Regions from separate parts of the Mesorhizobium sp. B2-2-3 genome, predicted to be linked through region 1. Evidence: riboswitches for the same ligand, from Rfam matches in the RefSeq annotation. Region 1 holds a riboswitch; each other region holds the start of a gene.
What was found. Region 1 has a riboswitch for cobalamin ahead of bluB (5,6-dimethylbenzimidazole synthase). Riboswitches for the same ligand answer to the same signal wherever they lie in the genome.
Positions count from the first base shown of each region.

Region 2: another riboswitch for cobalamin. It lies ahead of FJ951_RS18070 (DUF1636 family protein); the one in region 1 lies ahead of bluB (5,6-dimethylbenzimidazole synthase).
Region 3: another riboswitch for cobalamin. It lies ahead of FJ951_RS17895 (CbtB domain-containing protein); the one in region 1 lies ahead of bluB (5,6-dimethylbenzimidazole synthase).
Region 4: another riboswitch for cobalamin. It lies ahead of FJ951_RS14640 (ABC transporter ATP-binding protein); the one in region 1 lies ahead of bluB (5,6-dimethylbenzimidazole synthase).

Region 1 is NZ_VFWC01000004.1:298,696-306,516, forward strand. Features, by position in the region: gene ribB (3,4-dihydroxy-2-butanone-4-phosphate synthase) at 1-18, shown strand, start outside; gene FJ951_RS10015 (MFS transporter) at 69-1,292, opposite strand; gene FJ951_RS10020 (TetR/AcrR family transcriptional regulator) at 1,411-2,016, shown strand; gene bluB (5,6-dimethylbenzimidazole synthase) at 2,060-2,812, opposite strand; cobalamin riboswitch at 2,861-3,041, opposite strand; gene FJ951_RS10030 (histone deacetylase family protein) at 3,163-4,089, shown strand; gene FJ951_RS10035 (exodeoxyribonuclease VII small subunit) at 4,093-4,344, shown strand; gene FJ951_RS10040 (DUF2277 domain-containing protein) at 4,443-4,709, shown strand; gene FJ951_RS10045 (pirin family protein) at 4,750-5,670, shown strand; gene dxs (1-deoxy-D-xylulose-5-phosphate synthase) at 5,748-7,685, shown strand.
Region 2 is NZ_VFWC01000009.1:105,112-112,932, forward strand. Features, by position in the region: gene FJ951_RS18045 (NADH-quinone oxidoreductase subunit D) at 1-311, opposite strand, end outside; gene FJ951_RS18050 (NADH-quinone oxidoreductase subunit C) at 311-913, opposite strand; gene FJ951_RS18055 (NADH-quinone oxidoreductase subunit B) at 918-1,499, opposite strand; gene FJ951_RS18060 (NADH-quinone oxidoreductase subunit A) at 1,490-1,855, opposite strand; gene FJ951_RS18065 (winged helix-turn-helix domain-containing protein) at 2,189-3,388, shown strand; cobalamin riboswitch at 3,418-3,622, shown strand; gene FJ951_RS18070 (DUF1636 family protein) at 3,660-4,106, shown strand; gene cobW (cobalamin biosynthesis protein CobW) at 4,109-5,161, shown strand; gene FJ951_RS18080 (cobaltochelatase subunit CobN) at 5,178-7,821, shown strand, end outside.
Region 3 is NZ_VFWC01000009.1:69,036-76,856, reverse strand. Features, by position in the region: gene FJ951_RS17910 (DUF1624 domain-containing protein) at 1-245, opposite strand, end outside; gene FJ951_RS17905 (MFS transporter) at 477-1,676, shown strand; gene FJ951_RS17900 (aromatic ring-hydroxylating dioxygenase subunit alpha) at 1,680-2,849, opposite strand; cobalamin riboswitch at 2,984-3,180, shown strand; gene FJ951_RS17895 (CbtB domain-containing protein) at 3,216-3,395, shown strand; gene FJ951_RS17890 (CbtA family protein) at 3,411-4,208, shown strand; gene cobU (bifunctional adenosylcobinamide kinase/adenosylcobinamide-phosphate guanylyltransferase) at 4,201-4,716, shown strand; gene cobO (cob(I)yrinic acid a,c-diamide adenosyltransferase) at 4,718-5,332, shown strand; gene cbiB (adenosylcobinamide-phosphate synthase CbiB) at 5,664-6,632, opposite strand; gene cobD (threonine-phosphate decarboxylase CobD) at 6,631-7,677, shown strand; gene FJ951_RS17865 (tyrosine phosphatase family protein) at 7,674-7,821, shown strand, end outside.
Region 4 is NZ_VFWC01000007.1:85,898-93,718, reverse strand. Features, by position in the region: gene FJ951_RS14650 (iron ABC transporter permease) at 116-1,135, opposite strand; gene FJ951_RS14645 (ABC transporter substrate-binding protein) at 1,144-2,091, opposite strand; gene FJ951_RS14640 (ABC transporter ATP-binding protein) at 2,131-2,919, opposite strand; cobalamin riboswitch at 3,175-3,384, opposite strand; gene FJ951_RS14635 (LacI family DNA-binding transcriptional regulator) at 3,447-4,472, opposite strand; gene FJ951_RS14630 (Gfo/Idh/MocA family oxidoreductase) at 4,654-5,685, shown strand; gene FJ951_RS14625 (sugar phosphate isomerase/epimerase) at 5,688-6,593, shown strand; gene FJ951_RS14620 (substrate-binding domain-containing protein) at 6,679-7,686, shown strand; gene FJ951_RS14615 (ATP-binding cassette domain-containing protein) at 7,772-7,821, shown strand, end outside.

The sequences.
Region 1 (7,821 bases):
AAGACCGAGATTCTCTAGGTTCGACGGCGGCAATAGCGTCCGACCCGCTGAACCGGACGCGTCATGGTTCATTCCGCGGCAGCGACGGCCGCTTCACACCCATCCAACTCGCATTTGTGAGTGGCAAGACTGCGCTGGCCGAGCAGCACCGTGACCAGCGCGATGCCGCCCGCGACCACCGAGACCCAGAACCCGTTCTGGGCGCCGAACGCATCCACCACCGCGCCGGCGGCGAAAGAGCCCAGCGCCATGCCGATGCCGATTCCCGTTGTCACCCAGGTAATGCCCTCGGTCAGCATCGCTTCCGGCACATGCCGTTCGATCAGGCCGAATGCCGTGATGAAAGTCGGCGAGATCGCCACGCCGCTGATGAAGACGGTCAGCGCCAAAATCGGCACGCTGTCGGCGGTGAGCGGCAAAATCGTGCTGACTGCGATGATGGCGACCGCGACGGTCAGCTGGCGCTGTAGCGGCGTCTTGAGGTTGAGCGCGCCGACCACGATGCCCAACACGAACGATCCCAGCGCATAGACGCCGATCACCAGGCTTGCGGCACCGGCTTGGCCGAACTCCTTGGTGATCGCCACGGTGCTCACTTCCGTCGTCGCGAAGGTCGCGCCGATGAAGATCAGGGTGAAGGTGATGATCTGTACCGGCCGCAGGCGGATTGCCGAGCCAGTCGAACCATGGTCCACCGGCCGCACTTTCGGCTCGGTCGATCGCTGCAGGATGAATGCTATCGAGCCCAAAGCGAGAAACAACGTGCTCGCCAGCATGCCTGCTTCCGGAAACAGCGCCGCACTGAGGCCCACCGACAGCGACGCGCCGGCGATATAGACCAGTTCGTCGGCCGCCGATTCGAAGGCGAAGGCGGTGTTCATCTCCGGCCGGCCGCGAAAAAGCTCGGTCCAGCGCGCGCGCACCATTGCCGGCATGCTGGGCATGGCCGCTGCCAGCAGCGCCGACACGAACATTGTCCATACCGGCCAATCCTGGTTGGCCGACGCAATCAGCAGCAGGAATGCCAGCACGGAGATGATGGTGGTGGGCACGACGATCCATGTCTGGCCGAGGCGGTCGACCAGCCTGGAGATCTGCGGCGCCAGGAAAGCGTTGGCCAGCGCGAATGTCGCCGAGACGGCACCCGCCAGCCAGTATTCGCCACGCGTCTGCGACAGCATCGCCACGATGCCGATCGGCGCCATGGCGATCGGCAGGCGCGCCATGAAGCCTGCAGCGGCAAAGCCCTTGGCGCCAGGGGCTCGAAAGATCTCGGAATAGGGGTTCTGCATGGTCCGTTCCTCGACAAAAGGCGATTCGGAAATTACATACGATGCGTATGAACTAAATAGATCATACGTCGCGTATGTCAATTGGCATACGTGACGTATGTGGATAAGGCCAGAAGAGATGCACAAGCCCCGCAGGGAAATGATCGCCGAAACGCGCGCCAAATTGATTGCCGCGGCCCGGCATGCGTTCGGAACGATCGGTTATGCCGAGGCATCGATGGATGATTTCACCGCATCGGCCGGGCTGACGCGCGGTGCGCTCTATCATCATTTCGGGGACAAGAAGGGGCTTTTGCAGGCGGTTATCGCCGAGATAGACGCCGAGATGGCGGCACGGGTGAATGAGGTTGCAGCGAAAGCACCGACCCGCTGGCAAAGCTTCGTCGACGAATGCACGAGCTACATCGAAATGGCGCTGGAGCCGGAAATCCAGCGCATCATGTTTCGGGACGGTCCGGCCGTGCTGGGGGATCCCGCGCAATGGCCGAACGCCAATGCCTGCGTCGCGTCGATGACCGATCACCTGACGACGCTGCAGGGCGACGGGGTAGTTGTCCCGGGCGTAGACCCCGAGACCGCGGCACGGCTGATCAACGGGGCGAGCAGCCAGGCGGCGCAGCGGATCGCCAATTCGAACGACCCGGAAGCGACATCAAAGACCGTGGTGGCGGCATTCAAGCAACTGCTCGAAGGATTGTTGAGGAAGGATGCCGGAGCCGCCTGACGACGGCAGGCCGCCGGCAGCTCTGGGCATGCCGTATCCGCAATCAAATCAAGGGTTTGTCAGACTTTTCGCATGTTGCCGCCTTGAGGCGTGCGATCGTTGATTTGAGCGGAACTTCGCCCTGTCCGCAAAACGTCTCGCTCATGATCAGCTCGGGCAGCGGCAGCCGCCGCCCCCAGCCATGTGTTTCGAGGTCCGGTTTCGGCGCGAACTCCGAGACACGGCCGACACAGAGATAGGCCACCGGCGTCACATGCTCGGGAATCGACAGAAGGCCTTTCAACGCCTGCGCCTCGATAATGCTGACCCAGCCAACGCCGACGCCTTCGGCGCGCGCCGCCAGCCAGAAATTCTGCACCGCGCAGACCGTGCTGTAGAGATCCATCTCGAGATTGTGCCAGCGTCCCAGCGGCGAACCCTGTGAGCGTCGGCGGTCGCAGGTGATACAGATATTGAGCGCGCTTTCGCAGATGCCTTCCAGCTTGAGCTTGCGGTAGAGTGCCCGCCGCTCTTCCTCGATCGCCGGCAATTCCTGCTCGCGCGCAGCGAGGAACAGGTCGCGCACCTGTTCCCGTCGTTCGGTGCCACGAATGACGATGAAATTCCATGGCTGCATGAAGCCGACCGATGGCGCGTGATGGGCGGCAAGCAGCAGCCGCGCCAAGACCTCGTCGTCGACGGCCTCTGATGTAAAATGGCTGCGGACATCGCGCCGCGTGAACATGGCGCGGTAGACCGCATCGCGCGCCATCTGGTCGAATCCGTCACCCACGGGGATGGTCATATTGTCCGGCATCGCTTGTCCCCTTGCGATTGCAATCAACTGCCGTCCGCCTGACCATGCGGATGACGATGCCTGCCAGGCCGGTCTTCTGGCTCGGGATCAACCCGCATCCGGCGCCTTCCCGTCATCGACAGTGGCATTTACCGGCGCGGTCCCCCTTACAGCGTTGGGCACGCCACGGTATCAAACCGTGTTCCCGATTCTCCCGCTCGCGGCGGGCACCAGGCAGTGGCGGGGACTTTACGACGAAGCCCCTGCGCCGCCAATCCCCGCGGCGACGCGAACGGACGCAAGCGCGATTTTCCCCAACCATCAGGCCGCAACGCATGGCCATCGCCGCGCCGGGGCACTAGATAGGGAGCATGGCCACTCGTCTCTACACCCATCCGATCTTCCTCGAGCACATCACGCCACCCGGCCATCCGGAGCGGCCGGACCGCTTGCGCGCCATCGAGCGCGTGCTCGACGACGAGGCTTTTGCCGCGCTCGACCGCCTCGAGGCGCCACAAGGCGACGAGGCCACCATTCTCTACGCGCATCCCGAGGATTTCGTCGAGCGGGTACGCGCCGCCATTCCCGAGACGGGCATCGCCCGCATCGATGCCGACACAACGGCCAGCCCGAAGAGCTGGCAGGCGGCGATCACCGCGATCGGAGCCGCCAACGCCGCCGTCGACGACGTCTTTGCCGGCAGGGCAGACAACGTTTTCGTCGCCGCCCGGCCGCCCGGCCATCATGCCGAGAAAGCGACCGCGATGGGCTTCTGCCTGTTCAACACGGCGGCCATCGCCGCACGTTATGCACAGCGCAAACACGATATCGAACGTGTCGCCATCGTCGACTGGGACGTGCATCACGGCAACGGCACGCAGGATGTTTTCTGGGACGATCCGTCCGTGCTTTATTGCTCGACGCACCAGATGCCGCTCTACCCCGGCACCGGAGCAAAGAACGAAACCGGCGCCGGCAACATCGTCAACGCGCCGCTTGCGCCGCAGACCGGCAGCGAGGCGTTCCGCGATGCCTTCCTGTCGCGCGTGCTGCCCTCGCTCGACAATTTTGCACCCGACCTGATCATCATTTCGGCCGGCTTCGATGCGCATCATCGCGACCCGCTGGCCGAGATCAACCTGACCGAGGATGATTTCGACTGGGCGACCGGCCAACTCATGCAGCGCGCGGCGCGCCACAGCGGCAACCGGCTCGTCAGCCTGCTCGAGGGCGGCTACGATCTGCAAGGATTGGCATTTTCGGTCGCCGCCCATGTCGGGCGACTGATGAAAGGATGAATGATGGCTGGTGAAACCAACGAAGACGTCAAGGCGATGAGCTTCGAACAGGCTCTCGACGCGCTGGAGAAGATCGTCGATGATCTGGAGCGTGGCGATGTGCCGCTCGACCAGTCCATTAGGATCTACGAGCGCGGCGAGGCGCTGAAGGTGCATTGCGACCGGCTGCTCAAGGCGGCCGAGGACAAGGTGGAGAAGATCAGGCTGTCCCGCGACGGCAAGCCGGTCGGGACGGAGCCGCTGGACGCGGATTGAGGCACGCAGCCGTCTCTCTGGTTTTTGACACGATCATGATTGAGGATAGAACGCGTCCCGATTGAAACGGCTCCAGGACAAGAGGAGATACGGAAGCGATGTGCAGAAACATCAAGACCCTGTTCAATTTTGATCCGCCGGCGACCAACGACGAGGTGCGCGATGCAGCCCTTCAATTCGTTCGCAAGCTGAGCGGAACGACGCGGCCTTCGAAGCAGAACCAGCACGCATTCGACCATGCCGTCGAGGCCATCGCGGCGTCGGCGCGCGAGCTTCTCGATTCGCTTGAAACCAACCAGCATCCGCGCAATCGCGAGGAGGTTGCGGCCAAGCTGCGGGCGAAGGCGGCGATCCGCTTTGCCTGATCTGGCCAAAGCAGCCATCGGCCGCTGACAAGGAGAGTTCATGAGCTTCTTTCCCGGGAAGGATCCTGAAGCCGGCGATGCCTTTGCCAGCGACCAGATCGAATTGATGGTCATTCCGAACGCCAAGGACATTGGCGGTTTTCAGGTTCGCCGCGCCTTGCCGACTGCCAAAAGGCGGCTGGTCGGTCCCTTCATCTTCTTCGACCGCATGGGCCCGGCCATCCTGCGTGCCGGTCAGGCGCTCGACGTCCGGCCGCATCCTCATATCGGCCTGTCGACGGTCACCTACCTGTTCGACGGCAGGATCAGGCATCGCGATTCGCTCGGCACCGAGATGGTGATCGAGCCGGGTGACGTGAACCTGATGACCGCCGGCCGCGGCATCGTCCATTCGGAGCGCACGCCGGAAGAACTGCGCGGCGCGCCGATGTCGATCTCGGGGCTGCAGACATGGTTGGCGCTGCCGGACGGCAAGGAGGAAGTGGCGCCGGTTTTCGAAAACACCGCTGTCGCGCGGCTTCCCGACATCGACGCGGAAGGCGTCAGCGGCCGCATCGTTATAGGCGATTTCCAGGGGCTGCGTTCCCCGGTGCGAGCCGATTCCGAGACGCTCTACGCCGACCTCAGGCTGGCGCCCGGCGCCAGCGTGAAAATCCCTGCTGACGCGGAAGAACGCGCCATCTATACGCTGGAAGGCGAGGTCTCGATTTCCGGCGACGTGTTTCCGGCGGAACGGCTTCTGGTGTTCCGGCCCGGCGACGAGATCGTCGTATCCTCACAGGCTGGTGCCCATTTCATGCTTTTCGGCGGTGCCTCGCTGGGCTCGAAGCGCTACATCTGGTGGAATTTTGTCTCGTCCTCCAAGGAGCGCATCGAACAGGCCAAGCAAGAATGGAAGACCGGCCGCTTCGACATCGTTCCCGGCGATGAGGAAGAGTTCATTCCACTGCCGGAAGGCTGAGGAAGTCGACGACGGGGCGTGCCTTTCGCGTCATTTGGCAGGCATTTACTTTCGCCTGCCGGCGGCCTATCCCGCGCATGAACAGAAGCTTGGGCCTACCCGTGAACGCAACGCCGCATACGCCGCTTCTCGACAAGGTCCGCATCCCGGCCGAGCTGCGCACGCTTTCCGAAAGCGAATTGCCGCAACTGGCATCGGAGCTTCGCCTCGAACTGATCGACGCGGTGTCGCGCACCGGCGGTCATCTCGGCGCCGGGCTTGGCGTGGTCGAACTGACCGTGGCGCTGCACTATGTCTTCAACACGCCCGATGACCGGTTGATCTGGGATGTCGGCCACCAGGCCTATCCGCACAAGATCCTGACCGGGCGCCGCGATCGCATCCGCACCCTGCGGCAGGAGGGCGGCCTCTCCGGCTTCACCCGCCGCACCGAAAGCGAATACGATCCGTTTGGCGCCGCCCACTCCTCGACGTCGATATCGGCCGGCCTCGGCATGGCGGCGGCCCGCGATCTTGCCGGCGGCCGCAACAATGTCGTCGCTGTCATCGGCGACGGCGCCATGTCGGCCGGCATGGCCTACGAGGCGATGAACAATGCCGGCGCGCTCGATGCCCGCCTGATCGTCATCCTCAACGACAACGACATGTCGATCGCCCCGCCGACCGGCGCCATGAGCGCCTATCTGGCGCGCCTGGCCTCTGGCAAGGCCTATGTCGGCCTGCGCGACTTCGGCAAGAAACTGACCTCGTATCTTGGCAAGCGTGCCGACCGTGCCATCACCAGGGCGGTCGAGCATGCGCGCGGCTACGTCACCGGCGGCACGCTGTTCGAGGAGCTCGGCTTCTACCATATCGGTCCGATCGACGGCCACAATCTGGACCATCTGATCCCGGTGCTGAAAAATGTCCGTGACAATGGCAAGGGCCCCGTGCTGATCCATGTCGTCACCCAGAAGGGCAAGGGCTACGCGCCGGCCGAGGCCGCGGCCGACAAATATCACGGCGTCAACAAGTTCGACGTCATCACCGGCGCTCAGGCCAAGGCCCCGGCCAACGCGCCGGCCTATACCAAGGTGTTCGCCGAAAGCCTGATCCGGGAGGCCCAGGAGGACGAGCGCATCGTCGCCGTCACCGCCGCCATGCCGGGCGGCACCGGGCTTGACCTGTTCGGCGAAGTGTTTCCGGCCAGGACCTTCGACGTCGGCATCGCCGAACAGCATGCGGTGACGTTCGCGGCCGGCCTCGCGACCGAAGGCTACAAGCCGTTCGCGGCGATCTATTCGACCTTCTTGCAACGTGCCTACGATCAGGTCGTGCACGACGTGGCGATCCAGAAATTGCCGGTGCGCTTCCCCATCGATCGCGCCGGCTTCGTCGGAGCCGACGGCGCCACCCATTGCGGCGCCTTCGACACCACCTTCCTGGCCTCCCTGCCGGGCTTCGTCGTCATGGCGGCGGCCGACGAGGCGGAACTGCGCCACATGGTGCGCACCGCGGCAACCTACGATGACGGCCCGATCGCCTTCCGCTATCCGCGCGGCAATGGCGTCGGCGTCGACATGCCCGATCGCGGCTCGGTGCTCGAAATCGGCAAGGGCCGCATCATCAGGGAAGGCGGCAAGGTGGCACTCCTCTCCTTCGGCACGCGCTTGCAGGATTGCCTGATCGCGGCCGAGGAGCTGGGCGCGTCCGGGCTTTCGACCACCGTCGCCGATGCGCGCTTCGCGAAGCCGCTCGACGAGGATCTGATCCGGCGGCTGGCCCGCTCGCACGAGGTTCTGGTCACGGTGGAGGAGGGCGCCATCGGCGGCTTCGCCAGTCACGTTTTGCAGTTCCTCGCCCATGAGGGCCTGCTGGAAAGCGGCCTGAAAGTGCGCCCGCTTGTGCTGCCGGACATGTTTGCCGACCACGCCAAGCCGGAAAAGATGTATGCCGATGCCGGTCTCGATGCCGCCGGCATCGTCCATACGGTTTTCACCGCCCTCGGGCAGGCGGCCCACGCCCAGCGCGCCTGACTCGACACATCAAGCGTTTTGAATCGGTTTGCCGGCTCGATGTCGTAACGCATTGTTGACATTGCTGTTTGGCGTTTTGCTTACCGTGTCTCTTGCCCGTTTTTCAACGGCACGCTGCTAGGTTCTGGCCAGGCAG
Region 2 (7,821 bases), on a different contig from region 1:
CAGTAGAGCACGCGGATCAGCTGACCGCGCTTCGGCACCTCGATGCCGAGCAGGCGCTCGGCGGCCAGTGCGAAGGCATGCTCCTGGTTCATCGGCGCGCAATAGTCGAGCCGGTCGAGATAAGGCACTGCCTGCAGGTAGGTTTTGTGCTCGATCAGCTTTTCGGTGCCGCGATGCAAGAGCCCGATATGCGGATCGACACGATCGACCACTTCGCCGTCCAACTCCAGAACCAATCTCAAAACACCATGCGCGGCAGGGTGTTGCGGTCCGAAGTTGATGTTAAAATTGCGGACGGAGGTTTCAGCCATTACTGCTTTGCCTTCTCATCCCCTGGCAGCACGTAATCGGTGCCTTCCCACGGGGACAGAAAATCGAAATTGCGGAATTCCTGCTTCAGTTCCACCGGCTCGTAGATGACGCGCTTGGCCTCGTCGTCGTAACGCACCTCGACGAAGCCGGTCAGCGGGAAATCCTTGCGCAGCGGGTGACCGTCGAAACCGTAATCGGTGAGGATGCGCCGCAGATCCGGGTGACCCGAAAACAGCACGCCATAGAGATCGTAGGTCTCGCGCTCGAACCAGTCGGCGCCGGGATAGACGCCGGTGATCGACGGCACCATCGTCTCCTCGTCGGCCTGCACCTTGATGCGGATACGCACGTTCTGCCTCGGCGACAACAGGTGATAGACGACGTCGAAGCGCTTGGCCCGTGACGGATAATCGGCGCCGCAGACATCGATGACCGAGATGAATTGGCAGCGCGGATCGTCGCGCAGGAAAGTCACCACTTCGATCAGATCGCGCGGCTCGACATGGATGGTGAGTTCGCCATAGGCGAACACTGCTTCATTGACGCGGCCAATCAATTTTTCGCCGAGATAGGTCGACAGTTCGCTCAGGGATGCGGCCATGGATTTACCGTTCGATCGTGCCGGTGCGGCGGATCTTCTTCTGGAGCAGAAGAATGCCATAGAGCAGCGCTTCGGCGCTCGGCGGACAGCCGGGCACATAGATGTCGACCGGCACGATGCGGTCGCAGCCGCGCACCACCGAATAGGAATAGTGGTAATAGCCGCCGCCATTGGCGCAGGAGCCCATCGAGATGACGTAGCGCGGCTCCGGCATCTGGTCGTAGACCTTGCGCAGCGCCGGGGCCATCTTGTTGGTCAGCGTGCCGGCAACGATCATGATGTCGGACTGGCGCGGAGACGCGCGAGGAGCAACACCGAACCGCTCCGAATCGTAGCGCGGCATCGAGGTGTGGATCATCTCGACGGCGCAGCAGGCGAGGCCGAAGGTCATGAACATCAGCGAGCCGCTGCGCGCCCAGGTGATCAGCGCCTCGGTCGAGGTGACGAGAAAGCCCTTGTCGGCGAGTTCGTTGTTGATTTCGAGGAAGAACGGATCATCGGACCCAACCGGCCTGCCGGTATTGGGATCGATCAGACCCTTGGGCTTCGGCGCGACGAGCGTGCCGGAACTGTCGCTCAATCCCATTCGAGCGCTCCTTTTTTCCATTCATAGGCAAAGCCGATGGTCAGCACCGCCAAAAACACCATCATCGACCAGAAACCGAGCATGCCGATCTTCGAGAACGACACCGCCCACGGAAACAGGAAGGCCACTTCCAGGTCGAAGATGATGAACAGGATCGACACCAGGTAGAAGCGGATGTCGAACTTCATACGGGCGTCATCGAAGGAGTTGAACCCGCATTCGTAGGCGGAAAGCTTTTCCGGGTCGGGATTGCGGTAGGCCACCAGGAACGGCGCCACGATAAGCGCGACGCCGACAGCCGCCGCCACTGCGATAAACAGGACGATGGGCAGGTACGAACTGAGAAGTGCGTTCATGCTGCGGCTTTCCGTTGGCGCCAATCCATTTTGATTACAGCACCAGACCCCATTGCGGAAGCGTGACAGTTTAACCGCTGAACCGTTTTAAGGGGCCTTTGCTGCAACGCGGCGAGGGTTAGCGCAGCGCTTCCGGCGAAGCAAGTCAAACCTTGTTCAAAACACTGGCCTGGACGGCATAAGGGAAGAAACTGGTCCGATCCGCTCCTGTCTGATTTCCTTCGCTTTTTACTCCACTTTTCTCTCCTGACAGAGTTGCCGCCAAAACCCTGCTAGCATGGCCGGAATCAACTGTCCGAACGACGCTCAACAAGCCATCAGAGTCGCATCCGAATGAAGGAAAAGATCTCGCTTGCCACGGCCCGGCGTATCGCGCTCGCCGCCCAAGGGTTCACTGATCCCCGCCCCGCCGGCACGCCCGACCGACGCCACTTCGCCCGCGTGCTCTCGCGTACCGGCCTGCTGCAGATCGATTCCGTCAGCGCGGTGGTGCGCGCTCACTACATGCCGCTCTATTCGCGCCTTGGTCCCTACCCGTTCGCCTTGCTCGACAACGCCGCCGTCACGCGCAAGCGCACGGTTTTCGAATACTGGGCGCACGAGGCTTCCTTCCTGCCGGTCGAGACCTATCCCCTGATGCGTTGGCGCATGCAGCGCGCGGAGCGTGGCGATGAAATGTATCTGGGTCTCGCCAAATGGGGCCGCGAGCACGCCGCCTATATCGAAGAGATCTACCGCGAGGTCGCGGAGCGCGGCCCGATCGCCGCCTCCGCGCTCGAAGGCCAGAAAGGGTCCGGCGGCTGGTGGGGCTGGAGCCACGCCAAGCATGCCTTCGAATGGCTGTTCTGGGCAGGACGCATCACCACCGCGCACCGCCGTGGCTTCGAACGCTTCTACGATCTGCCCGAGCGCGTGCTGCCGCAGGCGATCCTCGATCTGCCGGTGCCGTCAGCCGAGGACGCGCATCGGGAATTGCTGCGGATATCCGCCCGCGCTCATGGCGTCGCGACAGCAAGCGACCTGCGCGACTATTTCCGCCTGTCGCCGGCCGACATGAAGGGCCGGCTGGAGGAGCTGGTTGAAACAGGCGAGCTGGTGCCGGTGCGTGTCGAGGGCTGGAACAAACCGGCTTACCTCCATAAGGAGGCCCGTATTCCACGAAAAATCGAGGCCCGCGCCTTGCTGGCGCCGTTCGATCCGGTCGTTTTCGAGCGCTCGCGCACGGAGCGGCTGTTCGATTTCCACTACCGCATAGAAATCTACACCCCTGCCGAAAAACGGCAATACGGCTATTACGTCCTGCCGTTCCTGCTCGGCGACAGGATCGTGGCGCGCGTCGACCTCAAGGCCGACCGGCCGGCCAGCGTGCTACGCGTCCACGCGGCCTATGCCGAGCCCGGCGCGCCGCCTGAAACCGCCGCGCAACTCTTCCAGGAATTGACGCAGATGCAGGGCTGGCTCGGCCTCGAACGGATCGAGGTTACGCCCGCCGGCGACCTTGGGCAGCCGCTCGCCGACATTGCCGTGTCGTAGACGCGCGTTGACACCGCCGCCTGCAAGAGCCTAAATCCATTCCAGACGGTCTCCTCTCGGCAAAGGGAGGAGCCAAGAGGGAATGCGGTGCGAAATCTCGATTTCAAATCCGCGGCTGTCCCCGCAACTGTAAGCGACGAGCCAAGGCCGAAAACCACTGGGACGGTCCCGGGAAGGCGGCACGAAGGCGATGACCCGCGAGCCAGGAGACCTGCCGTCTGAGACATAAGAATCCGATCGCCCGGCGGGTTTTCCGGGCAAGGAGCCCGATTTGGAACGTGACAGCAGTTTCCCGGCTGAAACAGCGGACATTTTGTCTGGCGATAGCGACTTGTCTGGCGATAGCGACGCCTTGGCCGGCGTCACTGTCATCATCTGCGCTTCCTGCCGCGACGAGACCGGTTCCGATGCCCATCCCCGCGCCGGCGAAGTTTTGGCTCAAGATACGCGCCAAGCCGCAACGGCCGACAATGTCCGTGTCCGCACCGTCGAATGCCTCGGCAACTGCAAGCGCCGTCTCAGTGCCGCGATTCTTCGCGACGGCTGCTGGAGTTATGTCTTCGGCGACCTGAACATCGCCAGCGGCGCCGATCTCGTCACCGGCGCGAAACTCTTCGCCGCTTCGACCAACGGCCTCATTCCGTGGCGTGGTCGCCCGGATTCCCTCAAGCGCGGCCTCGTCGCCCGCATTCCTCCCCTCGACATGCTGAAGGACTGATCATGACCGCCGCAGTTTCCGCCGCCACTCTCTCCCGCGTCCCCTGTACCGTGGTCACCGGCTTCCTGGGTGCCGGCAAGACCACGCTGGTCCGCCATCTCCTGGAGAACGCGGGCGGCAAGCGGATCGCCATCATCGTCAACGAATTCGGCGACATCGGAATCGACGGCGAGATCCTCAAGGGCTGCGGCATCGACACCTGCCCGGAGGAAAACATCGTCGAACTGGCCAATGGCTGCATCTGCTGCACCGTCGCCGACGATTTCGTCCCGGCGCTCGACCAGATCCTGTCGCTGACGCCGAAGGTCGACCACATCCTGATCGAGACCTCAGGCTTGGCTCTGCCCAAGCCGCTGGTCCAGGCCTTCCAGTGGCCGACAGTGAAGAGCCGGGTGACAGTCGACGGCGTAATCGCCGTGGTCGACGGTCCGGCATTGGCCGAGGGGCGCGTCGCCAACGACATGGACGCCCTGCAGGCGCAACGCGCGCAGGACCAGACACTGGACCACGACGACCCCGTCGAGGAGGTGTTCGAGGACCAGATCGCCTGCGCCGACCTCATCATCCTGTCGAAGAGCGACCTGATGGATGCCGCAGGTTCGGCTCGCGCCAACGCCATCATTGGCGAACACTCCGCCCGCGCCGTGAAGGTCGTGCCGACGGCTCATGGCAAGGTCGATCCGTCCGTGCTGCTCGGGCTAGGCCTCGCCGTCGAGGACGACATCGAGAACCGCAAGTCCCATCATGACGGCGCCTTCGACCACGAGCACGACGACTTCGATACGTTCATCGTCGACATCCCCTCGATCGCCAACCCGGACGACCTGGCAAAGCGCGTCGCGACCGCCGCCGAACAGGAGAACGTGCTGCGGGTGAAAGGCTTCGTCGAGGTCGGCGGCAAGCCGATGCGGCTGTTGCTGCAGGCGGTCGGTCCGCGCGTCAATCATTATTATGACCGCGCCTGGACGGCTGACGACGACCGCCGCTCGCGCCTGGTCGTCATCGGCCTCAAGGGGCTGAACCGCCCGGCGATCGAGCATATCCTCGCCGGCTGAGGCAACACCGACCGCGATGCACATCCTCACCACCACATCCGCCTCGCTCGACGATCTCGCCGAGCCGGTCGATCTGCGGCAGACGCCGGCGGAAATGGTGGCGCTGTCCTTCACGGACAGCGACCTGGCCGGACTGGCAGCGGCCTGGAAAGGCGACGCCGATCGGCTGCCCACGATGCGGCTGGCCGCGCTGCGCGACCTGCGCCACCCCATGTCCGTCGACCTCTGGATCGACAGCGTCGCCCGTCACGCCAAAGTCATTCTGGTGCGTATTCTCGGCGGTTACGAGTGGTGGCGCTACGGCTGCGACCAGTTGGCCGTGGTTGCCCGTGAGCGCGGCATAAAGCTGGCACTACTTCCCGGTGAAAGCCACGACGAGGATATCAGGCTGATCGAAGCCTCGACGCTGCCGCGCGAGGAACTGGACGGGCTGCTCAATTATTTCCGCCAGGGCGGCCCGGCCAATATGAGCGCGCTGGTGCGCAGGCTGGCGCGGTTGGCGGGGTCTGATGGCGAGATTGCCGAGCCGGTAAGCGTGCCGAAAGCCGGGTTTTATGAGCCGGGGCGCGGAGTCGTGGAGAAGCCGGACTTATCGAATGTTGACGATCCTTCACACCCCCCTCTGTCCGGCAGGACATCTCCTCCGCAAGGGGGGAGATCGGCTGTCATCAAGGCCGGCTCCTCTTTTGTTGCGTCAGAAAAGGATGTGTTTGCACCATCTGAAAGGGGCAAGAGCGTCGATGACGGGGCAATCTCCCCCCTTGCGGGGGAGATGTCCGGCAGGACAGAGGGGGGTGTGATGGGACTCGACGTTGACAACATCAATGCTCGCACCATTCCCGTCCTCTTCTACCGCTCGATGCTGCTCGCCGCCGATGTCGCGCCGATCGACGCGCTTTTCGAGGCGCTACGGCAGCGCGGCATGCTGCCGGTGCCGATCTTTGTCTCCAGCCTGAAAGACCCGGAATCTCTGGCTTTTGTTGAAACCGCGATTGCCCAGCCCAAGCCCGCCGCCATCATCACCGCGACCGCTTTCGCGTCCGGCGCCGAACCCGGCGTCGAAACCCTGTTCGACCGCGCCGGCGTTCCCGTCTTCCAGGTCATCGTCGCCACCACCCGCCGCGACGTATGGGAGAAGAACCAGCGCGGGCTGGCCCCCGCCGACCTCGCCATGCATGTCGTTCTGCCCGAACTGGACGGCCGCATCCTCGCCGGCGCCGTTTCGTTCAAGGGCGAAAGCGAGACCGACCCGGCGCTCGGCCACCGCGCCTTTGCCAACCGGCCGGAGCCCGATCGCGTCGAACAGGTGGCGGACCGGGTCGCGGCCTTCATCAGGCTTCGGGAAACGCCGCGCGCCGAGCGCAAGGTCGCCATTCTGATCCCCGATTACCCGAGCGCTCCCGGCCGCACCGGCTATGCGGTCGGGTTGGATGTGCCATCCAGCGTGCTGGCGATGCTGCACGACCTCCAGGAACAGGGCTATGTAGTTGAGGGAATTCCCCAAACGTCGCGTGCGTTGCTGGATGCGCTGGAGCGCAGCAAGGCTGGGTTGGAGTTGGATGAGTACCTTGCCTTCTCAACGGAATTGCCGGGCGCAGCAATTGCTGCCGTAGAAGCAGCTTGGGGCAAAGCCGAAGGCGAGACAGGTTTGCGCGAGGCACCCCCCTCTGTCCTGCCGGACATCTTCCCCGCAAGGGGGGAGATTACGCCGTCATCACTGTCTTCGCCAATCTCCAACGTTGCAAGAGTAGCTCCAGCGTCGAAACTGCCAATCTCCCCCCTTGCGGGGGAGATGTCCGGCAGGACAGAGGGGGGTGTTCAAGCGCTGCCCGCCGCCAAATTCCCCTTCCGCGCCGCGACCTTCGGCAACATCACCGTGGCGCTGGCTCCAGACCGCGGCCGCTCGGCCGACCGCCGCGCCGACTATCACGACCCGACGCTGCCGCCGCGCCATGCGTTGCTCGCCTTCGGCCTGTGGCTGCGCAAATTGCTCGGCGTCCATGCGCTCATCCATGTTGGCGCGCATGGCACGCTGGAATGGCTGCCGGGCAAGACGGTTGCGCTTTCGCAAAGCTGCTTCCCCGAGATCGTCACCGGTCCCCTGCCCGTCATCTATCCCTTTATCGTCTCCAATCCCGGCGAGGCGGCGCAGGCGAAGCGGCGGATCGCCGCCGTCACGCTCGGCCATCTGCCGCCGCCGCTGACCGGCGCCGGATTGGACGAGAACCAGCACAGGCTCGAACGGCTGGTCGATGAATACGCCCAGGCTGACGGTCTCGACCGCCGCCGCCGCGACCGTCTGGCCAGTCTGATCGTCGAAACCGCGCAGACCACGGGCCTCGCCGCGGAGGCCGGCGTTGCCCGCACCGACGCGCCGGACGAGGCCCTGCGCCGCATCGATGCCTGGCTCTGCGACCTCAAGGATTTCGCCATCAAGGACGGGCTGCATGTCTATGGCCGTGCGCCCGAGAACGAACCCGACGCCATGCGCCGGCAAAGCGCCGGAACCGAAAAAGCCGCCCTTCTTGCCGCGCTCGACGGCCGTCATGTCACGGCGGGCCCGTCCGGCGCGCCCGCGCGCGGCCGTTCCGACGTTCTGCCCACCGGCCGCAACCTGTTCACGTCGGACCCGCGCGCCATGCCGACGCCGACGGCTTACG
Region 3 (7,821 bases), on a different contig from region 1:
CCATGGGCGAGATACAGGCTGACGCCGACCAGGAACAGGAAGGTCGAGGCGATGCAGCGAGCATAGAACTTCCACCAGCCGAAGGCGGTCAGGCCGGGATCGGTGTAGCCGAAGAATTCCAGGTCCCAGGTGAAATGGTAGCTCGCCATGGCGATCAGCGCGATGCCGCGCAGCATGTCGATGGCGACGATGCGCTTGGTCCTCGGCAACTCCGCTGTGGGCATGGTCGGCGTCTGGATGCTCATGGTCTCGCGATCTGATTCAGCCCCGCACGAGGACTATCACGGTTACGCCGGACAAAAGAAGGCCGTGAGCTTCGATACAGACAGTCAGCCGGCGCTGCATGAGGCACCCCTTTAGGCCAGCACCGGAAAGCCTTTGACCGGCTTCGTTTTTATCCGGGGCACGTCGGTTTCCTGTTACCGGTCGCGAACTGATGGCCGCAGATTGGCTGCTGATTCTGCTTTGGGGAAGCAATGTCCACGCATGTGCGCCATCCGATCTGGCTACCGGCCCTCAAGGCCGCGGATGCCCGCACCTTCGCCTCGCTCTACGCGGTCGAATCCTTCGCTCGCGCCACGGTGTCGAGCGTCATCCCGATCCAGGCCTACGAGATTCTCCACAACGAGCAGATCGTCTCGATCCTCTACACCATAGTGGCGATGCTCGGCCTGTCGGTGACCCTGTTCATGCCGATGCTGATCCAGCGCTTCGCGCGGCGCTGGGTCTACACGGCGGGCGCCTGCCTGCTGGCGATCGGCTCGTTGTTCTTCGTCACGCATACGCTCGCAGGGCAATTGGCCGGCATGCTGTGCCGTGTCATGGGCGCCAGTGCGCTGTCGATCACGCTCAACCTCTACATCATGGACCACATCCGCAAGACCGATTTCATGCAGGCCGAATCGCTGCGCATGGCGTGGTCGATGTTTGCCTGGACGGGTGGGCCGACGCTCGGCATCTTTCTCTACACGCGCTTCGGCATCTATGCCGCGCATGGCGCGGTCGCCGTATTCGCCTTGGCCCTGCTGGCGTTGTTCTGGACCTACCGGCTCGGCGACAATCCCTCGATCCGGCCGGGCAAGACGCGCCCGGTCAACCCGCTGGCCAATATCGGCCGCTTCGTCGCGCAGCCGAGGCTGAGGCTGGCCTGGCTGATCGCCTTCGGCCGCTCCTGCTTCTGGACGACATTTTTCGTCTATGGTCCGCTGTTCATGGTCATCACCGGTGAGGGCGAACTTGCCGGCGGCATTCTGGTTTCGGCAGGCAACGCGCTTTTGTTCATGGCGATTTTCTGGGGCAAGGCCGGCAAGCGCTTCGGCGGCCGCAGGACCATGACTTTTGCCTATTTCGCCATGTCGGTGGTGCTGCTGGCGGCGGGTGCCGTCGGCGAAAGCGCGCCGCTCGTCACCGGCGCCTTCCTGCTGTGCGGCGCCTTCTTCACCATCGCGCTCGACGCGCTGGGCTCGACCGCCTTCATGCGCTCGGTCCGCTCTTATGAGCGGGCGCAGATGGCTGCGGTCTACCGCACTTATCTCGACTTTTCCGAACTGACGCCGCCGCTGGTCTACTCGGTGGTGCTGGCCTTTTTCGGACTGGGCTCGGTTTTCGTCACGCTCGGCCTGCTTGCGGCGGTCTGCGGTTATGTCACCTGGCGGTATCTGCCGAAGTCGCTGTGAAGCTTACGGCACAAGCGCAGCATGTCGTTCGCGTACCCAATCGTGGAAGCGGTGGAGGTCGTACTCCTCCGGCATCAGCACGCCGGCCTTATGGCGCATGGAGCGCAGCCCTTTCTGGTTGACCTCGCAGATCGCGGCATCCTCCTCCAGCACCTGGGTGCCGAATCCGACGATGTTGTCGATGTCGGTGGCGGCGAGCGCGTCGGGCGCGAACAGCCATTCGGCGGTCAATTCGGTCTGCTCGGGGCCAAGCGGCACCAGCCGTACGGACCTGACATAGTCGACGTGGCCGACGATGAACATCGAGGGCAGGCTGGTGGCGTAGGTCTGGCCGGCGGCGTGCTCGGCCGGCGTCAGGCCCGAAAAGACCGGCCCATGCGCCTGGCCGTCACGTGACCATGTTTCGGCACCCGCCCGCAGCCCGCCGGAAAATTCCGGCGCGTCATTGTCGGCATGGCGGGTCCATTCGGGGTCGTCATGCCGGCCCATCAGGCCCCGGCCGTAGATCGGCACCAGCCGCGACAGGTCCTTGTGGACGCCGGGGCAATGCAGGCACTCGTTGAAGTTTTCCCAGAAGATTTTCCAGTTGGAGTTCATCATTTTGCGCAGCACATGGCCCGATACCAGCGATTCCAGCGGCCAGTTACCGAGATCGCCGGAGGCCGGGTCGAAGGATGATTGCGCCGAGCCGGCGGCATCTTCCGCGAGATTGACGAAGACGAAGCCGCGCCAGACCGACAGCGCGACGCGATAGAGCGGATGGTCCGCCTTGTCGAAACCTTCGGGCAGCGTTTTCGACGGCACGCGCACGAGATCGCCGCGCAGCGAATAGGACCATGCGTGGTAGGGGCAGGTGATCAGCCGCGCCTTCAGCCGGCCCTCGCGTTCCTGGTAAAGCTGCGAGCCGCGATGCCGGCAGGTGTTGTGGAAGGCGCGCAGTTCGCCGGTATCGTCACGCAGCACGACGATCTCCTGGGTGCCGACACGGAAGGTGTGGAAAGCCAGCGGTTGGGCGAGATCAGCTTCACGGCAGACGAGCAGCCAGTTCCTGTACCAGATGGCGTCGAGGTCGCGCTGGTAGGCCGCCGCATCCCAATAGGCCGAGGACGGCAATGTCGGCTCGGCCCGGGTGAGGCCGTTATAGGGGGCGTGCTGGCTCTGGACGGGCTGCATGGCTGGCCTCCTGTGAGGATGGCAGCCGACACCCGGCCACGGAAATTGTCAATTGCAGCGGAGCAAGCGGCCGGACGGCGCTAAAGCGCTTGTCGCCGTCGGAATTTGGTTTGCCGGATGCGGCGATTTTCCCTATAGTCACCTTCGTCGTCGGTTCCGATTGGAGCCAAGAGGGAATGCGGTGCGGGCAGATTTGTTGCCCAATGCCGTGGCTGCCCCCGCAACTGTGTGCGGTAGTCCTCTCCATATGCCACTGAAGATTTTCTTCGGGAAGGTGGGGAAGGGCGCTGATCCGCGAGCCAGGAGACCTGCCGGCGACAGGAAACTGACTTCGATGCCCTCGGGTGGAGGGTGAAAGGACAAGACATGAATACCGCTTCCGTCTCCCTCGGCGCCTCCATCTCCTCGCAGTCGCGCCTCCTGCAGCTCGCGCTCGCGGCGCTGCTCGGCGTTTTCGTCGTAGGCTTTGTCGGTTTCTCGCATATCGACGCGGTCCACAATGCCGCGCACGACTATCGCCACTCGATGGCGTTTCCCTGCCACTGATAGGGATTTGACATCATGAACCTGTTTCGCAACGTCGTGTTCATCGCGGCGATCGCAGGGCTCGTGGCCGGTGTCGTTCTCGCCTGCATGCAGGCCTATGCCACCGTGCCGTTGATCCTGAAGGCGGAAGTCTACGAACAGGCCGGCGGCGGCCACCACCACGACCATACCGCACCGGCCCCGACCGACAACAACGCCATGAACTCTGCCGCCCCGGCGGGCAATGCCATGAGCTCCGCCGCGCCGGCAGCCGCTGAAGCTGTTCCGGCTGAAGAGGAAGGCTGGGCGCCGGCCGACGGCTTCGAGCGCTTCGCCTTCAGCGTGCTTGCCAACATCGTCACCGGCATCGGCTTCGCGCTGGTCCTGGTCGCGGTTTCGGAATTCGCCGGCGGCATCGGCAACTGGCGCCAGGGCGTGTTCTGGGGACTGGCCGGCTTTGCCGTGTTCACGCTGGCGCCGGGCCTCGGCCTGCCGCCGGAACTGCCGGCCATGCCTGCCGCCGAGCTTCTGCCACGCCAGATCTGGTGGACGGCGACGGTGGCGGCGACGGCGATCGGCCTTGCCCTGATCGCCTTCCGCAAATCACTGCCGCTGGCGATTCTGGGCGTGGTGTTGATCGTCGCGCCGCATATTGTCGGCGCGCCGCAGCCGGACAGTTTCGAGACGCCGATTCCGGAAGGCCTGCATCATCAATTCGTGGTGGCGGTGACCGTAACCAACCTGGTGTTCTGGCTCGTGCTCGGCGCTGCCGTCGGCGTGGTGCGTGGACGCTTCACCGGCAGCGCGACGAGCCTGCGCGACAGCTTTGCCTGATCGCGGAAGACTGACCTTCATCATCGGCGGTGCGCGCTCCGGCAAGAGCGCGCACGCCGAAACGCTGATGACGGCCTTGCCTTCGCCATGGACCTACATCGCCACGGCGCAAGCCTATGACGACGAGATGCAGCAGCGCATCGCGTTGCACCGGTCGCGGCGCGGCGAGGGCTGGACGACCATCGATGCACCGCTTGGCCTTGTCGGTGCACTCGAGGCCCTACCGGAGGACCAGCCGGTCCTTGTCGACTGCCTGACGCTCTGGCTGACCAATCACATGCTGGCCGATCATGATGTAGAGGCCGAATGTCGGCGGCTGGCTGACATGCTGTCGCGGCCGCGCGGACCCTGGTTCGTGGTATCCAACGAGGTCGGGCAAGGCATCGTGCCCGACAATGCGCTGGGGCGCCGGTTCCGCGACGCCGCCGGCCGGCTCAACCAGCAGGTCGCGGCGATTGCCGAGAGCGTGCTTTTGATGGTGGCGGGGCTGCCGCTCAAGGTGAAGTGACATGACCGACATCGACGAAAAGGACGAAGAGCGCCACCGCGCCAAGATGGCCAAGCGCAAGGCGGTCCAAGACGCCGAGGTGGCGAGCAAGACGGTCGAAAAGGGGCTGCTGATCGTCAACACCGGCCCGGGCAAAGGCAAGACCACGGCTGCCTTTGGCCTGGCGCTGCGGATGCTGGGCTACGGCAAGCGCGTCGGCGTCGTCCAGTTCATCAAGGGCAAATGGCATACGGGTGAGAAGGAGGCCTTCGCCGCCTTCGGCGACCGCGTCGTCTGGCACGCGATGGGCGAGGGGTTCACCTGGGAGACGCAGGATCTGAAGCGCGACATCGCGGCGGCCGAGGCCGCCTGGGCCAAGGCGCTGGAGCTGATGGCCGATCCGTCGATCAGTCTCGTCGTGCTCGACGAACTCAACATCGCGCTGCGCTACGAGTATCTCGATCTGGACAAGGTGGTTGCCGCGCTGAAAGCGCGCCGCGAGGGCCTGCATGTCGTCGTCACCGGCCGCAACGCCAAGCCGGCGCTGGTCGAGGCGGCCGACCTGGTGACCGAGATGGGGCTGACCAAGCACCATTTCGCGGCGGGCGTGAAGGCGCAGCAGGGGGTGGAGTTTTGAGAGCTGTTGTCCCCTTTTGTGGATGAGCATTCAAGTCTGGTCGCCAAACGCTTCCAGCAGGGCTCACTTCCTTTCCCTCCGGAGGGAGGAAAGGTGGCGCTGCGAAGCAGCGACGGATTGGGGGAAGGCGGTGATCGAACGCGCGGTCCGCAGACAGGCAGGCGCAACCCGGCGGGTGCGAGAACCGCGACTGCCGAGCTCGTCGACCCCCACTCCGTCTCGGCTTCGCCGAGCCACCTCTCCCCCGATCGACGGGGGAGAGGAAAGGCGCGAACCTGTTGCAGCCCGGCTCCCTTCCTCCCCTTCGGGAGAGAACTCACGGGGGGTGAGATCATGCCAGAATGACGATCGCCGAAACCACGCCGAACAGCGCGATCAACAGGCAGTCGGCGACACGATAAAGTTTCAGCGCCCGCCTTATGTCGATGCTGTCGGCTTCGCGCCGGCCGCCTTCGCCCATGAACGCGTCGTCGACCGTTACGCCGCCATAGCTGCGCGGCCCGGCGAGGGCCAGGCCGAGCCCGCCCGCCATCGCCGCCTCCGGCCAGCCGGCATTGGGCGAGCGGTGCTTTTTCGCGTCGCGCCGCACCGCCTGCCATGCGGCTTTCGCGTCGGCGCCTTTCACCAGGAAAGCCGCCAACGTGATGAGCAACGCCGTCAGCCTCGACGCCGGCAGGTTGATCCAATCGTCGAAGCGTGCGGCTGCCCTGCCGAACGTTTCGTGGCGCGGCGTGCGATGGCCGATCATCGAATCGGCGGTGTTGGCGGCCTTGTAGGCGGCGCCGCCGGCGAGGCCGCCGACGCCCGTCCAGAAGGCGGGGGCAACGATGCCGTCGGAAAAATTCTCGGCCAGGCTCTCGATCGCCGCGCGGCAGACGCCGGCCCTGTCGAGGGTTTCGGGATCGCGGCCGACGATGCGCGAGACGGCGGCGCGGCCCATGTCGAGGCCGCCCGAGTCGAGCGCATCGGCGACGGCCTCGACATGCTCATAAAGGCTCCGCTGCGACAGGAACGATGTTGCCAGAAGGGCGGTGATGAACAGTCCCAGGGGAATGAACCAGAGCAGGATCTGCACGCACAGGCCAATTAGCGCCGGCACCAGCACGATGACCAGAAGCGCCTGGACACCACGTTGGCGACGCAGTGCGTCGGGATCAGTGGCGCGGTTGAGCCTGCGATCGAGAAAGGATATCAGCCTGCCAAACCACGTCACGGGATGGCCGATGGCGCGAAACAGCCAGTCGGGGTAGCCCAGCGCGGATTCGATGGCCAATGACAGGAAAGCGATCAGGACTGACATGAAGCTTCTTGAAGGAGCGGTGGACCATGGTGGAAGTCTCGGCCGGGCAAGGGCGCTTTTCCCCAACGCCCCCCAGCCTTTCGTCGACCTCTCGACCGGAATCAATCCGCACTCCTACCCGCTTTTCGAGCTGCCCGCCACCTCGCTGTCGCGATTGCCGGAAGCGGGGCGGGCGCGTGAGCTGACGGCGATCGCAGCCAGTAGCTATGGTGCGCCCTCGCCAGCCAATGTCGTCGCTGCGCCCGGTACGCAGATCCTGCTGCCGCGCGTGGCATCGCTGGTCGCGCCGGGCAGGGCGCTCGTTCTAGGGCCGACCTATGCCGAACATGCCCGCGCGGCGGCGATCGCGGGGCACGAGGTGACCGAAGTCAGCGATTTCGCTGATCTGGCGAATGCCGACCTTGCCGTCGTGGTCAACCCGAACAACCCGGATGGGCGCATCGTCGAGCGCGACCGGCTGCTGGCGCTGGCCGCCGGTTTGCGCGCCAAGGGCGGGCTGCTGGTCGTCGACGAGGCGTTCATGGATGTCGGCCCGCGCGAACACAGCCTTGCCGGCGATGTCGGCCAGGGCGGCATCGTCGTGCTGCGCTCTTTCGGCAAGTTTTTCGGGCTGGCCGGTTTGCGGCTTGGATTTGCGCTTGCCGATGCGCCGACGGCCCAGCGGCTGGAAACGCAATTCGGACCTTGGGCTGTCGCCGGCCCGGCGCTGGAATATGGCATTCGCGCACTTGCCGATATCGGCTGGCAGGACGCGATGCGCGCGTCGCTGGCGGAGGCATCGGCTCGGCTCGACGGACTGTTCGGTCGTTTCGGCGTGCCTGTCGCGGGCGGCACCACATTGTTCCGCTATTTCAGCCTGCCGGATGCCGCCGGCTTGTTTTCTGTGCTTGGCGAGCGCGGCATCCTGCTTCGCCATTTCACCGACCGCCCGCACGTCCTGCGGGCAGGCCTGCCGGGGAACGAGGAGGAGTGGCTGCGGCTCGAATCCGCCCTTGCCGAATGGGCGGCGCGGCGCGAGGATCGAGCGAAAGGTGTCGAACCATGATTCATGTCTGCTCGCTGGCAAAGGTCGAGGAAACGGTGGCGAGGACCGGCGCCGAGCGGCTGCTGTCGCTGTTGGCCGCCGGCACCGATGTGCTCCGCCCGGCCTCGATCATGAGGGAAAACCATCTGCACCTGGTCATGCACG
Region 4 (7,821 bases), on a different contig from region 1:
ATAAGCGTGCTTATCATTCAAGTCCGGCATTGTTCCAGAAGCCAGCAAACGTGCATGGCAGCCGTGCAGCACAATCATGGCTGCGTCCGATGATTTTCGGCTGCCGCTACACCCATCACAAGCGGTTACGGATCAGCATGGTGACAACGAAGAAGGCGCCGAGCGAGCTGGTGATGATGCCGATCGGCAGTTCCTGCGGCGGCAGCAATGTGCGTGCCAGAAGGTCGCTTGCCAGCAACAGGACCGCCCCGAACAGCGCGCAACTTACGATCAGGCGCAGATGCAGCGGACCAGCCAGCGGCCGCGACAGATGCGGGATCATGAGGCCGACGAAGCCGATGACGCCGGCGACCGAAACCAGGATCGCGGTCGAAAACGCGGCGACCAGAAACGTCGTCCGTCGCATTCGCGCCACCGGCACGCCAAGACTTTCGGCGGCATTTTCGCCGGCCAGGAAAGCGTCCAGCCGGCGATGATTCCACAGCCCGTACGCCGCAATCGTGCCGGCCCCAAGCGCACCTAGCCAGATATTGTCCCACCGCGCCAGGCCGAGCCCGCCCATCGTCCAGAACAGCACCGAATGGGCGGCGCGCTGGTCACCGGCAAAGACCAGGTAATTGGTCAATGCGGTGAACATGAAGGAGACCGCAAGTCCGGCGAGGATCAGCCGTTCGGGGCCTTGTCCCCTCACCCGCGCAACCAGCAAAAGCACAACGCAAGCCGCCAGAATACCGCCGGTGAACGCGGCGATCGGTAGCGTCCAGATCCCGAAACTGTCGCCGAAGACGGTGATGACGGAGACAGCGCCGGCGGCGGCTCCCGACGAGAGACCGAACAGGAACGGATCGGCAAGATCGTTGCGCGTCACCGTCTGCAACAGCGCGCCGACCACGCCCAGGCCGCCGCCGAGACAGATGGCCAGGATGGTGCGCGGCAATCTGAGGTCGACGACGATCCTGCCGACCGGGCCGGACACGTCATGCCCCTTCAATCCGATCGCATGGCCAAGTGCTGCAACGACGTCGCCCAGCGGGATCATCGTCGAACCATAGGCGATCGATAGCAGCGCGAGCGCGGCCATAGCCGACGCGGCCGCCATCATGGCCAATACGAATGCCTTGTGCCGCAAAGTCATCTTCCCGGTTAAAATGCTTCCGGATGCATCGCCCTGGCGATCTTGCCGATCGCTTCGATGTTGGCCGGTCCGGGTGTCAGTTCGGCATAGCGAAGCGCCACGAAGCGTTCGTTCTTGACCGCGTCTATCTCCTTCATTGCCGGATGCGCTTTCAGGAAATCGAGCAGCTTCCGGTAGCCGCCGCCATCCTGATAGTCGAGCAGGATGAGGAATTGCGGATTGCGCGAGGCCACCGTCTCCCAATCCGTGTTGCCCCAGCTGGTGTCCATGTCGGCCATGATGTTGTCGCCGCCGGCCGCGGAAATCATGGCGTTGGGAATGGCGAACTTGCCTGATGTGAACGGCTTGTCCTCGCCGGAATCATAGAGGAAGACGCGCGTTCCCCTGCGGTCGCCGACCTTTGCGGCGATTTCGGCGAGCTGCGCCTTCCAGCCGGAGACGAGCTTATCCGCTTCGGCCTCCTTGCCGAAGATCTTGCCCAGCTTCTCGACATCGCCATAGAGCAGGTCCATCGAAGCGGCAGGCCGGTTCTTGTCGAGATGGACGCAGCTTTCCGTCAGCACCAGGGTCTTGATGCCGTGTGGCGCCAGCGTATCGGGCGTCACCTCGCCGCCCGGCTTCATGCCGTAATACCAGCCGGCGAAGAAGAAGTCGGGCTCGACAGCGACCAGGTTTTCCAGCGTCGGATATTTGGGCGCCAGTTCCGGGATCGAGCCTTGCTCGGCCTTGAATTCGGGGCCGACCTTGTACCATCCGGTGATGCCGGTCAGGCCGACGATCGACGGCTGCAGCTTCAGGGCGAAGGCCATCTCGGCCATGTTGAGATCGTGAATGACAGCGCGCTTTGGAGGCGCGTCGAAGGTCAGCGACTTGCCGCAGCTGTCGACCGTCACCGGAAAGGCGAAGGCCGTAGAGGCCAGCAGGGAGAAGGCAAGAGATACGGCAAGGCGTTTCACGGATGTTGCTCCTTCGTTGCACGGGAATTGGATCTGCGCTCACGAAGATGGCGCGGCACGGTTCGGAACCTCGAACACCGTCAGCTCGCGGTCCTCCGTCGGGTGGCGCAACCTAAAGACCTCGACACCGAAGATCTCGCGGATCAGCTGCTGAGTGAGTGCTTCGCGTGGCGGCGCCAGCACATGCAACCGGCCATGGCTCATCACCGCGACCCTGGTGGCGAAAGGCGTCACCAGCGCCAGATCGTGCAGCACCGCGATCACGGTCATGCCGAGGCCTGCAACCAGTTCGAGCAACTCGCTGCGCGCCCGCGGGTCGAGATGGTTGGTCGGCTCGTCGAGGAACAGGATCTTCGGCTCCTGCGCGATGGCGCGGGCAAGCTGGGCGCGCTGGCGCTCGCCGCCCGACAGCGAGCCGATGGTGCGGCCAAGCAGCGGCAACAGCCCGGTCCGGCGCAGAGCCTCGACGACAATGTCGCGTTCCTCGCTCCTGTGCCTGCGGCCGGTATGCGGAACCCGGCCGAGCTCGACATAGTCGATCACCGCCAGCCGTGGATCCGGTTGATCGGTCTGGCCGACGACGGCGATGTGCAGCGCCCGCTCGGCGGTCGAAATCCTGTCCAGCAAGCGCCCGGTTAGCTTCACTTCGCCCGAACTCGGCCTCAGCATGCCCGATAGCATGCGCAGCAATGTCGTCTTGCCGGCGCCGTTGGGACCGATGATGGCGAGACGGTCGCCCGCCGCCACCGAAAGGCTGACCGGATACACCAGATGCAGGCCATCCGCCGCTGCGGCCAGGTCGCGGGCATCGAGAAGCGGCGCGGTCATGGGCAATTCCTTGCAGGGCCTGCCGGAATACGGGCCAGCGTCTTGCTTGCCAGTCCTGCCGGACGCTGGCCTGAATTCACCTCGGTGGCGATATCGCGGCAAAGCGTGCACACGACGATGCGATGCATGGCAATGCGATGTACGCGATCGATGGAGCCGTCCAACTTCCGTCACTTTCAAAATGGCGACGGAAGGAAGCTGGCTTGAACCGGTCGACAAGACCGAAACCTGCGTCTCCTCCCGGCACACCCCGTCCGGTCAACTCATGCAGATGGCAGGTCTCCTGGCTCGCGGGTCGTTGCGCCATCCTGCCTTCCCAGCCTTGCCGGCCAGTGGCTTCTCGGATTTTGCTCGCCGCTTACAGTTGCGGGGGCAGCCATGGCTTCGACCCGAAAATCGGGCCTCACCATGTTCCCTTTTCACCCCTCGCCTTGCGGCGCGGGGACCATCACGAGTCGCAGCCTAGGATGCAGGCAGCGTCAAGGCAAGGTCGATGTATGTTCTGTTATAACAATACAAACGTGTGGTCAATCGCTATCGCGCGCCACCAGTTCCAGCGGCCAGACCTCGCGAATGATCTCTGGCCCTTTCGCGCCGGCGAAAGCCGGGAGCGAGGCGAGCAGGATTTCGCCGAGCCGCCGCCCCATCGGGTCAAGGCTCGGACGAAAGCCGGTCAGCGCCGGCGAGAAATAACGGCAGAGCGGCGTGTCGACGATGACGATCACCGCGACATCCTGCCCGGGCTTGATCCCCATTTCGGCGAGCGCTTTGCAGCCGCCGAGCGCCATCGAGTCGTTGTTGAAGATAATCGCGGTCGGCGGATCCTTCGACCGCATGACTTGCGGTGTCACCGCGTAGCCACCGGCTTCGTTGATAAAACCGTCCACAATCAGGCCGGGATCGACTTCGATGCCGTGCCGCCGCAGCGCCTTGCAATAACCCTCCAGAAACAGATAACCGAAATTCAGGTCAAGCGACGGCCGGATGGCGGCGATGCGGCGGTGGCCACGCGCAACCAGCCGGTCGACCGCATCGGCGCCCGCCTTCTCGAAATCCAGATCCAGAGAGGGATAGCTGTCGTCGCCGGACCGGCTTCGGCCGAGCGTCGCGAAGGGAAAGCCGGCCTTGCTCAGATAGTCGATGCGATCGTCCTCGCGCCGCGTCCAGGCCAGTACGACGGCATCGGCACGACGCGTCTCGACGACGCGGCGCAGCCGCTCCTGTTGATAATCCGCCGGCGCGCCCATGACGATGATCAGGTCCAGCCCGCACTCGGCCAATGTCGCTTGCAGTCCGGTGAGGAACGGAATGAAGAACGGCTCGCCATACTGCTGGTCGCCCGGATGCGGCTGCAGCATGAAAGCCACGGCATGGGTGGTGCCGCGGCGTAGGTTCCTGCCCGAGTGGTTCGGTGAATAATTGAGCTTCCGGGCCGCCTCGAGCACGCGCTGGCGTGTCTCGGCGTTCACGTCGGCGCGCCCGTTAAGCGCGCGCGAGACTGTACCGATCGAAATGTTCAGGTGCCGCGCAAGATCGTGAATGCTGGACGCCAAGACCTCCCCCTCCTGCTTCTGGCTAGCACCAGCCGGTCGTGCGGCCAAGGCGTTTCAGAGCCGACGGTACAAATCCGATTGACAATATATGCCATCGGGTGTGTCATCGTAAACGTTTACGGAAGTCATTTACGGACTGCCGTGGGTGCCAGCCAGGAGGGGTTGGCCGGAGGAGCGCTGGATGATGCACGTCGTCCTGGTCGGGTGCGGAGCCATGAGCAAAACCTGGCTCGAGGCCATCAGCCAATCCCCTGCCGTCAGGATCGTCGGTCTCGTCGACCTCGACGCCGACAGGGCGCGCCAGCGGGCCCGCGAATACGACCTCGCAGGGGTCGCGATCGGGACCGATCTCGACGCCATTCTGGGCCAGACCCGACCCGATGCGGTGTTCGACGTGGTCGTGCCCGCCGCCCGCGGCGCGGTGGCGAATTCGGCCTTTGCCCATGGCTGTCACCTGTTGACGGAAAAGCCGCTGGCCGACAGCCCGGACAATGCGCGCGCCATCATCGACGCTGCCCGGCGCGCCCGACGCGTCCATGCCGTGGTGCAGAACCGCCGCTACGTCGCCAACGTCCGGCGCATCCGGCGCTTTCTCGGCTCCGGCGCCATCGGCGCTGCGACCAGCATCCATGCCGATTTTTTCGTGGCACCGCATTTCGGCGGTTTCCGCGAAGACATGCGCCACGTGCTGCTGCTCGACATGGCGATCCATACGTTCGACGCCGCCCGCTACATGGTCGATGGCGAGCCGACCGAAGTGTATTGCCGGGAATGGGAGCCGGCCAATTCCTGGTACCGGCAGGGATCGTCGGCAAGCGCCACCTTCGAGCTCGGCCAGGGCAAGATGTTCACCTATCGCGGCAGTTGGTGCGCCGACGGTTTCCGCACCAGTTGGGAAGGCAGTTGGCGCATCGTCGGCGAACGCGGCAGCCTGACCTGGGATGGTCATGACGAGTTGAAGGCCGAAGCCGTGCTGCCGGAACGCGAAGGCCTGCTCGACAAGGTCGTGCCGGTAGCGGTGCCGCCGCTCGACCCTGCCGACCGCATCGGCGGGCATCTCGGCGTCATGGAAGATTTCGTCCGCGCCGTGGAAACCGGCACCGAGCCGGAGACGCGCGGCGCCGACAATATCAAGAGCCTGGCCATGGTTTTCGCGGCGATCGAAAGCGCCGAGACCGGGCGCCGGATCGAAATCCCCAGGCAGGAAGGATGACCATGCCGAACCCGCTTCTCGACATCAGGATCGGCACCATGGTGCGGGCCAATCTCGAAGACCCGGCCGCCTATGTCAGGCAGATCCTGCCGCTCGGTTTCGAGAGCGTCCAGCCCTTCTTCTGGCAGACGCTGGGCGGCAAGGACCTGGGGCGGCTCGCCGGCGAGATCCGCGACGCGATCGGCGATGCCGATGTCAGCGTCAGCTCGATCGGCGTGTTCGGCAATCCACTCGAGAGCGGCGACACCGACCGCGGCGTGCTCAAGGCCTGGGAAACGGTGATCGACAGCGCGCATCTGTTCGGCACCAATCTGGTCAGCGGTTTTACCGGCCGCATCCGCGGCAAGCCGCTGACCGACAGCCTGCCGCGCTACCGCGAAGTCTGGGGCGAATTGGCCAAACGCGCGGCCGACAAGGGCGTGCGCATCGCCTTCGAGAATTGCGCCATGGATGGCAACTGGGCCGCCGGCGACTGGAACATCGCCCATAATCCGGACGCCTGGGAACTGATGTTCAACGAATTGCCGGATGAGAATCTGGGTCTGGAATGGGAGCCCTGCCATCAGTTGGTCTATCTGATCGACCCGATCCCGCAGATCCGCAAATGGGCGCATCGCATCTTCCATGTCCACGGCAAGGACGCGACGGTGCGCTGGGATGTCATTCGCGAGCACGGCGTCTTCGGCCGCCTGCCTTTCGTGCAGATGCGCACGCCCGGCTTCGGCGACAGCGACTGGACGCGGGTGATCAGCGAATTGCGGCTGGCCGGATACAGGGGCGCCATCGATATCGAAGGTTGGCACGACCCGGTCTATCGCGACGATCTTGAAATGACAGGCCAGGTCCGCGCGCTGGAATACCTCCAGCAATGCAGAGGGGGCCTGAGCTACCTGCCGAACCCGACGTGAGGATTGGCCGGCGGGAGGAGCCGGACGGGATTGCCGAAGCAGATGTCGAAACCCTCGCTCGCGAGGACAAAAGGGAGGAACGTGCATGAGCATCGCCAAGAGAACGACACTTCTGCGCACGACCGTGGTGGCGACCGCCACGGCGCTCGCCGCCGCCATCTCCACCTTGCCGGCACAGGCGCTCGACGCGCAATGGTGCAAGGACGTCCACATCCGTTTCTTCGTCGGCGGCGCCGAGGGCGACGCTTTCGGCACCATTGTCTACAATGGCGCCAAGCAGGCTGCGGCCGATCTCGGACCGAAAGTGGATTACATCTTCTCAGGCTGGGACATCGAAAAAATGGTCCAGCAGCTGCGCGAGGCGGTCGCCGTCAAGCCCAACGGCATTGCCATGATGGGCCATCCCGGCGACGCCGCCATCATGCCGCTGGCCGAACAAGCGCATAAGGACGGCATCAAGATGATGTACCAGAACGTGCCGGTGCCGACGGTGGTGGCGGCCTTCGGCGGGGGCTATGTCGGCGCGCAGCAGGAACAGCAGGGCCGCGCGCTCGGCGCGGAAGCCTTCAAGCTGGCCAAGCTCAAGGCCGGTGACAAGGCGATCATGATCGGCCCGTTCGAGAATGAGAGCCGCGGCGCCCGCGAGCGTGGGACCGTCTCCGCCTTGAAAGAGGCCGGCATCGATGTCGTTCAAATCAATTCCGCCACCGAATGGGCGGCCGATCCGAATCTGGCGATCCCGGTGATCACCGCCGCCTTGCTCAACAATCCCGGCGTGAAGGCCGTTGGCTACCCCGGCGGACAGATGCTCGGCAACGTCCAGACCTATATGACGGCGGCGGGCCGGAAGCCGGGCGACATCTTCAATTTCGGCTTCGACACCAGCCCGCAGATCGTCGAGGCCTTCAAGGGCGGCTGGGTGCAACTGACCGCCGACCAGCAGCCGTTCATGCAGGGCTATCTGCCGATCCTCAGCCTCTGCCAGCAAGTGGTGCTGGGGCTGGCACCGATGAATGTCGATACCGGCGCCGGCTTCGTCACGCCTGAGAATTACAAGATCGTCGCCGAACTGGCCAAGCAAGCACTGCGCTGACCTCCCAAGCCGCCGGCCGGGGGCTCAGGCCCGGCCGGCGGGACCGCCGGCGAGAGCCGGCATGCGACAAGCAAGCGAGGACCCGATGGCCGAACGCATCATCGAACTGCGCGACATCACGAAATCCTACGGCCA